One region of the Mesorhizobium sp. M0040 genome, then DNA from elsewhere that is predicted to be linked to it. Evidence: riboswitches for the same ligand, from Rfam matches in the RefSeq annotation. Region 1 holds a riboswitch; the other holds the start of a gene.
The links. A riboswitch is a leader RNA that binds a small molecule or an ion and turns the genes downstream of it on or off. The one in region 1 is predicted to bind S-adenosylmethionine.
Positions count from the first base shown of each region.

Region 1 (4,106 bases):
GGACCTGATCCGCGAGCGCAATCCGGACGAAGAATTTCAACCGAGGCGCGGACAGGGTCCGGGCCGCGCAGGGTAGGGTTTGCCGAGAAAGGGCAGGCCAGCCCACAATTCAGAGAGGGTTACCATGCTGATCTCACAAATCCTCGACGACGCCGAGACGATCCGCGTCGTTGCCCGCAACGGCGGCAAGACCCGCGTCATCAACGGCGCCCGCAGCGTCTATTCGCTGGCGATGGAAGCCGCGCGTACCGGCAGCGGGCTTGTCGCCCTGATCGAGCGCAAGGGCTTCGGCGAAACCGTCGATCTCGACGCAGCCTACAAGAAGGGCCGCCTGCTGTCGCCGATCAACCATCCCGATCCGGCGCATCTCCATCTCACCGGCACCGGGCTGACGCATCTCGGCTCCGCCGCGACCCGCGATTCCATGCACAAGAAGCTCAGCACGGACGGCGAGGAACAGCTGACCGATTCCATGAAGATGTTCCGCATGGGGCTTGAGGGCGGCAAGCCGGCGAAGGGCCAGATCGGCGTGCAGCCGGAATGGTTCTACAAGGGCAACGGCACCATGGCGGTGGCGCCCGGTGCGGCGCTTATGTCGCCGGCCTTCGCCCAGGATGCCGGCGAGGAGCCGGAAATCGCCGGGATCTATGTGATCGGCGACGACGGCGCCCCGTTCCGCGTCGGCTTCACCCTGTCGAACGAGTTTTCCGACCACGTCACCGAGCGTGTGAACTATCTCTTCCTCGCCCATTCCAAGCTGCGCAACGCTTCGTTCGGCCCGGAGATCCTGATCGGCGACCTGCCGTCCGATATCCGCGGCGCTTCACGCATCCTGCGCGACGGCAAGCTACTTTGGGAAAAGCCGTTCCTGTCGGGCGAGGCGAACATGTCGCACACCATTGGCAATCTCGAGCATCACCACTTCAAATACTCGGCCTTCCGCCAGCCGGGCGACGTGCATGTGCACATGTTCGGCACGGCGACGCTGTCCTTCGCCGACGGCATCAGGACCGAGGCCGGCGACGTATTCGAAATCGAGGCGCAGGATTTCGGCCTGCCTTTGCGCAACCCGCTTGAAATCGAGCAGCCGGTGAAGGTGGCGGTGAAGGCGCTTTGAGCCGGGCGTAGCCCGCAAGTGAGAGGAAGCTCAGCGCGCAGCGCGGAAATGCTTGGACAGTTTCAGGCCCTGCGCCTGATAGTTCGAGCCTAGATCTGTGCCGTAGAGCGCCCGCGGCCGTTTCAGCATGTGCTCGTAGACCAACCGTCCGACGATCTGGCCGTGGTCGAGGATGAACGGCACTTCATGGCTGCGCACCTCGAGCACCGCCCGGCTGCCGGTGCCGCCCGACGCCGAATGGCCGAAACCCGGGTCGAAGAAACCGGCATAATGGACGCGGAACTCGCCGACCAGCGGGTCGAAAGGCGTCATTTCGGCCGCGTAGAGCGGCGGCACATGCACCGCCTCGCGCGACACCAGAATATAGAATTCGTCCGGATCGAGCACCAGCTCGCCGGCACCGCTCTTGTAGAGCGGCTCCCAGAAATCGACGACATCCTGCGCGGCGCGCTTGTCGACGTCGACCAGGCCGGTGTGGTGCTTGCCGCGATAGCCGACCAGCCCGTCCTTGTCGCCGTCGAGATCGATCGACAGCGCGATGCCGCCGCCTGAGATGTTGGGCGGTTCGGTGGCGACCAGCATCTCGGCGCGGTGCAGGTCGTGCAGCTCGCTTTCCGACAAGAGCGCATTGCCGGTGCGGAACCTGATCTGCGACAGCCGCGAGCCGGTCCGCACGACGATCGGGAAAGTGCGCGGGCTGACCTCCAGATAGAGCGGGCCTTCATAGCCGGCGGCGATCTTGTCGAACTCGTGGCCACGGTCGGTCATTACCCGGGTGAAGATATCGAGCCGTCCGGTCGAGCTTTTCGGGTTGGCGGAGGCGGAAATATGGGCGGGCAGCGCCAGGCTTTCGAGCAGCGGCACGATGTAGACGCAGCCGGTTTCCAGCACGGCACCTTCGGCGAGGTTGATCTCGTGCAGCTTCAGCCGGTCGAGCTTATCGACAACCCTGTGGTCCGGGCCGGGCAAGAAGGAAGCGCGCACCCGCCAGGCCTTGTCGCCGAGCCTGAGGTCAAGGCTGGCCGGCTGGATCTGATCGGCATCGAGCGTGCGCGGCGATTTCAGCGCGCCCGTCTGGAACAGCGCGGAAATATCCTGATCGGGAAGAATGCCTGTCTGCCGCAAGGGTCTGGCTCCGTTCGAACGCCGGGCGAGGTCTTGTTCTGTCGCAGGTCCGACCGTGGACGCCTTTGGCACCTGCTTGGTACAACCCTCTTAATCATGCCGGCAATTGACGCAAGCGTGGCGCGGGTCTAAAGCTCGTTATCCCGTGGTGATTTGGCCGGTCGGCTTGCAGCCACGTTAAACAAGTCGCTAAAGGACCGTCGGGCCGCAAGGCCATATGGACCGGTTGCGACTTTCGCGACCGGTTTTTTGTTGTTTGGACCAATTTTGGTGTTTGGATAGAATGATGACCAAGAAGCGCGACTGGAAGCCTCAGACCGCACTCGTGCATGCCGGAACGCTGCGTTCCGGCTTCGGCGAGACCTCCGAGGCGATGTATCTCACCCAAGGCTATGTCTACGAGACGGCGCAAGCGGCGGAAGCGCGCTTCAAGGGCGAGGAGCCGGGCTTCATCTATTCGCGCTATGCCAATCCGACGGTCGACATGTTTGAGAAACGCATGTGCGCGCTGGAAGGAGCCGAGGACGCGCGCGCCACGGCATCCGGCATGGCGGCGGTGACGGCAGCACTGCTGTGCAGCGCCAAGGCGGGCGACCATATCGTGGCGGCGCGCGCGCTGTTCGGCTCCTGCCGCTGGGTGGTCGAGACGCTGGCGCCGAAATACGGCATTGAGGCAACGCTGGTCGACGGCACCGACATCGCCAATTGGGAAAAGGCGGTCAAGCCCAACACCAAACTGTTTTTCCTGGAAAGCCCGACCAATCCGACGCTGGAGGTAGTCGACATTGCCGCCGTCGCGGCACTTGCCAATTCGATCGGCGCCAGGTTGATCGTCGACAATGTCTTCGCCACGCCCTTGCAGCAGAAACCCCTGCAGCTCGGCGCCCACATCGTCGTCTATTCGGCCACGAAGCATATTGACGGCCAGGGGCGCTGTCTTGGCGGCATCGTTCTGTCGGACAAGAAATGGATCGACGAGAACCTGCATGACTATTTCCGCCACACCGGCCCAAGCCTCTCGCCCTTCAATGCCTGGACGCTGCTGAAAGGCCTGGAGACGCTGCCGCTGCGCGTACGCCAGCAGACGGAAAGTGCCGGCCGCATCGCGGATTTCCTCGCCGAGCGCCCGCAAATCGCCCGCGTCATCTATCCCGGCCGCGCCGACCACCCGCAAGCGGCCGTGGTCCAGAAGCAGATGTCGGGCGGCTCGACGCTGATTTGCCTCGATGTGAAGGGCGGCAAGCAGGCGGCCTTTGCCTTCCAGAACGCACTCGACGTCGTGCTGATTTCCAACAATCTCGGCGACGCCAAGAGCCTGATCACCCATCCGGCGACGACGACGCACAAGAACTTGACCGATGAGGCCCGCGCCGAGCTCGGCATCGGACCGGGAACGCTCAGACTGTCAGTTGGCCTTGAGGACGCCGACGACCTGCTCGAAGACATCGAGCAGGCACTGAGAGTTGCCGGATAAGGGCTGGCCGAATAGAGGCGAGCGGGGACGCGCCGATCAGGCGCCGGACGGGGTCTCTTCCAGCTCCGCGACGGCCTTGGTCTGGATAGTCATCACATTGCCGCGCCAGTCGACGGCGCCGCTCAGCCATCCGCGCGCCCAAATGGCGGGAAGCATCAGGTCTCGCGCCATCATCGCCAGGATGGTGCGCAGCGACAGGTGCCATCCCTTGGCCGAGGCCAAGGCGCATTCCGGCAGGTAGGCCGCGACCAGCACGGCGATGGCGGTTGCCGGCAGGCGGCCGCCGGCGTCAGCCGCCGCGATCAGCGCAAGCACCAGCGGCGGCGCTGCGCCGATCAGGATCTCGGGGGCGAAGAACAGCGCGAAGGTGACGCGGCGCAGCCGCGCCCA
Region 1 covers NZ_JAMYVA010000040.1:5,729-9,834, reverse strand. The annotation lists gene araD1 (AraD1 family protein) at 125-1,117, shown strand; gene NKJ91_RS25405 (2'-deoxycytidine 5'-triphosphate deaminase) at 1,148-2,242, opposite strand; SAM riboswitch at 2,378-2,455, shown strand; gene NKJ91_RS25400 (O-succinylhomoserine sulfhydrylase) at 2,526-3,716, shown strand; gene NKJ91_RS25395 (glycosyltransferase) at 3,753-4,106, opposite strand, start outside.

Region 2 (4,106 bases), on a different contig from region 1:
CTCCCAGGCAAATTGCGCCAGGGCCTGTTTTCCGCGGGCAACGGCCAGCACCGCCGCTTTCTCCTTGAGAGCGGCCTCCGCGATCGAGTGGCCGACACCACGGCTGCCTCCGACGACGACGACATTCTGATTTTGCAACGATCCCATGGATCACCTCTCGTTCCCGGCCGCCGGACCATCCAGGCGCGCTCATCGATAAGGACAGCGCAGGTGTGCCAAAATCATCGGTGCCAGGTGGAAATATCTTTCAGGTGACGGCAGCCGCGCTTCGTTTTTGTATTCAGTGTCATTACCTCTGGGGTAATCGACCAGCGCATTACGTCTCGGCAAACTGCTCCCATCAAGCCGGTTGTCCGGCCTTCGACCACAAGGAGATACGCCATGACCGCCTACGCCGTCGCCCATATGCGCCAGGTCACGCCGGGGCCGCAGATCGTCGAGTACCTGCACAAGATCGATGAAACGCTGGAACCGTTTGGCGGCCGCTTCGTGGTGCACGGAGGCGAGGTGGAAGTCGTTGAAAACACCTGGCCGGGCCACCTCGTCATGATCGAATTTCCAGACATGCAGCAGGCGCGCGCATGGTACCGCTCGCGCGCCTATCAGGAGATCTTGCCGCTGCGCACCGAGAATTCTCAGTCCGACGTGGTCCTGGTCGATGGCGTTGCGCATCCGCACAAGGCCACCGACGTTCTCGAATAAGGGGACGATCTGCGACGATTGGCTCTTATCGTTTCAGCAGAAACACCGCCTGCTGGCCGAAAAAATTCCAGAACCACCACGGCATCGAGAAGCCGATCCGCTGGCCATTGGCGTCGAGCGCGGTCGCCTTTTCCACCGTCGCGCCAAGCTCGTCGCACAGATTGACGAAATCGCGAATGGTGCAGAAATGGATGTTGGGGGTGTCATACCAGGAATAGGGCAGGTCCCTGGTCACCGGCATGCGGCCGTTGAAGAGCAACGAAAAGCGCACCCGCCAGTGGCCGAAATTCGGGAATGAGACGATGGCGCGGTTGCCGATCCGGAGCAGTTCGTCGAGCACCAGCTTCGGATTGCGTGTCGCCTGCAAGGTCTGCGACAAGACGACGAAGTCGAAGCCCTTGTCGGGATAGAATTGGAGATCCTTGTCGGCATCGCCCTGGATGACCGACAGGCCACGCGCCACGCATTCGTTGACGCCGCGCTGCGACAGCTCCAGGCCGCGGCCATCGACCTTCTTGGTCGCCTGCAGCAATTCGAGCAGCAGGCCGTCGCCGGAACCGACATCCAGCACCCGCGACTGCGGCGGGATGAGATCGGCGACGACTTCGAGGTCGACGCGCTGGGCGCGGTTGACGCTCATGCGTTCGCCTCTTGCCTGGCGCATGATCCTGATCCGAAAAGTCTGCAACTTTTCGGGGTCATGCGCTGATGCCTGGCGCATGGTCCTGATCCGAAAAGCCGGCAACTTTTCGGGGTCATGCGCCGAGCCCTCTCGCCCGAGCGGCCGAGGCGATGAAGCCTTTGATGGCGGCGAACAGTTCGGGCTCGTCGAGCAGAAAGGCGTCGTGGCCGCGGTCGGTCTCGATTTCGACGAACGATACCGAGGCGCCGGCCGCGTTCAGCGCGTGCACGACCGAGCGGCTCTCTTCGGTCGGGAACAGCCAGTCGCTGGTGAACGAAACCAGGCAGAAGCGCGTCTTGGTGCTGGCGAAGGCATCGGCCAGCCGGCCGCCATGGTCGGCGGCGAGATCGAAATAGTCCATCGCCCGGGTCATGTAGAGATAGGAGTTGGCATCGAAGCGATCGACGAAGGTCATGCCCTGATGGCGCAGATAGCTCTCGATCTGGAAGTCGGCATCGAAACCGAAGGTCAGCGCTTCGCGGTCCTGCAGGTTGCGGCCGAACTTGCGATGCAGCGCTGCTTCCGACAGATAGGTGATGTGGGCGGCCATGCGCGCCACCGCCAGCCCCTTTTCCGGCCGCTTGCCATGCTCGAAATATTTGCCGCCGTGCCAATCGGGGTCGGCCATCACCGCCTGCCTGCCGACCTCGTGGAAGGCGATGTTCTGCGAAGAATGGCGGGCGCCGGTCGCGATCGGCAGCGCCGAGAAGACGCGCTCGGGATAGCTGGAGGCCCATTGCAGCACCTGCATGCCGCCCATCGAGCCGCCAAGCACGCTGAACAACTGTTCGATGCCGAAATGCTCGACCAGCATCAACTGCGCCCGCACCATGTCGCGGATGGTGATGATCGGCAGGTCGAGCCCGTAAGGCTTGGCTGTGGCGGGATTTGTCGAGGCGGGGCCGGTGGAGCCGAGGCAGCCGCCGATGACGTTTGACGAGATGACGAAGAAACGGTCGGTATCGATGATCTTGCCGGGGCCGATCAGCACTTCCCACCAGCCCGGCTTGCCGGTCACGGGATTGGTGTTGGCGACGTGCTGGTCGCCGGTCAGCGCATGGCAGACGAGGATGGCGTTGGAGCGCGCGTCGTTGAGCGTGCCATAGGTCTGGTAGGCGATCTGGAACGGCGACAGCAGCGTGCCGGCGTCGAGCTTGAGCGGCTTGTCGGCGCCGAAACGCAACACCGGGCTCGACGGCTGGTCGGCCTCGTTGTTGGTTTTTCGAGCGCGCAAAGCGACCATTACATCTCCTTGCCCGGCCTTCCGTTGTCCGCCGGTCTGGGCAACAGCCAGTCAGGGCAACAAAAAACCGGCCATGCCTTCGCAAAGCCGGTTACAAGATGCAAACGGCCCTTTAGCAAGTTGTTTAACGTGGCTGCAAGCCGACCGGCCAAATCACCACGGAACTGTTGCTGCTCTTCTAGGACCGACGCATGGCTTCGTCAACGGCAAGTTCTTGATCCCGAATTGCCGCCCCTCGACATTCCGAGCCACGGCTTGTATTTCCGCTGCGGCCTCCGGATGGAGGCACTCTCGACGGATTTCATGAAATGAGCCAGACACCGGATCAGACACGTCCAAGGCCCCGCGCCGGCATCATGGACATCGAAGCCTATGTGCCCGGCAAGAGCGCGGCGCCTGAAGGTGTCGCCAAGGTCCATAAATTGTCGGCGAACGAGAACCCGCTCGGTCCTTCGCCAAAGGCGATAGAGGCCGCGCGCGCGGTCGCCGACAAGCTCGCGGTCTATCCCGACGGCAGCGCCAGGCGCCTGAGGGAAGCGATCGCCGAGGTGCACGGGCTCAACCCGGCGAACATCGTCTGCTCCAACGGCTCCGACGAGATTCTGGGCCTGCTGGCGCAGACCTATCTCGCACCCGGCGACGAAGCCATCATCACCGAACACGGCTTCATGGTCTACAAGATCTACATACAGTCGGCCGGTGCCGTCCCGGTAACGGTCAAGGAGACCGATGAACGCGCCGACATCGATGCGATCCTCGCCGCGGTGACGCCGGCTACCCGGATCATCTTCCTTGCCAATCCAAACAATCCAACCGGCACCTACGTGCCGTTCCAGGAGGTGCGCCGCCTGCATGCCGGCCTGCCGCGAAACGTGCTTCTGGTGCTGGATGCAGCTTACGCCGAATATGTCCGGCGAAACGATTATGAAGCCGGCGTCGAGTTGGTGGGCAGCGCGGAAAACGTGGTCATGACCCGCACTTTCTCCAAATTGGGCCTGGGCGGGGCGCGGATCGGCTGGATGTATGCGCCAATGCACGTCATCGACGCGATCAACCGCGTGCGCGGGCCTTTCAACGTCAATGCGACGGCGATCGAGGCCGGCATCGCGGCGATCCACGACCGCGCCCATATCCAACGCAGCGTCGCGCACAACGAGACCTGGCTAGCCTGGCTGAGCGAGCAACTAAGCGGGCTCGGGCTGCGGGTGACGCCGAGCGTCGGCAATTTCATCCTCATCCACTTTCCCGAGGACAAAAAGCATTCGGCGGCGGCCGCCGACGACTACCTCAGTGCGCGCGGCTACATATTGCGGCGCGTTTCCGGCTACGGTTTTCCGAACGCGCTGCGCATGAGCATCGGCACCGAAGAGGCCAATCGCGGCGTTGTCGCAGCACTCGCGACATTCCTGAAAAGCTAGAACACCATGACCTCACCGATGTTCGAAAAGATCGCGCTGGTCGGCATCGGCCTGATCGGCT
Region 2 covers NZ_JAMYVA010000037.1:1,103-5,208, reverse strand. The annotation lists gene NKJ91_RS24550 (SDR family NAD(P)-dependent oxidoreductase) at 1-147, opposite strand, end outside; gene NKJ91_RS24545 (DUF1330 domain-containing protein) at 382-702, shown strand; gene metW (methionine biosynthesis protein MetW) at 728-1,342, opposite strand; gene metX (homoserine O-acetyltransferase MetX) at 1,458-2,627, opposite strand; SAM riboswitch at 2,720-2,797, opposite strand; gene hisC (histidinol-phosphate transaminase) at 2,936-4,045, shown strand; gene NKJ91_RS24525 (prephenate/arogenate dehydrogenase family protein) at 4,052-4,106, shown strand, end outside.
Region 2: it holds a riboswitch for S-adenosylmethionine, as region 1 does, so the genes downstream of both, metX (homoserine O-acetyltransferase MetX) here and NKJ91_RS25400 (O-succinylhomoserine sulfhydrylase) in region 1, are expected to answer to the same signal.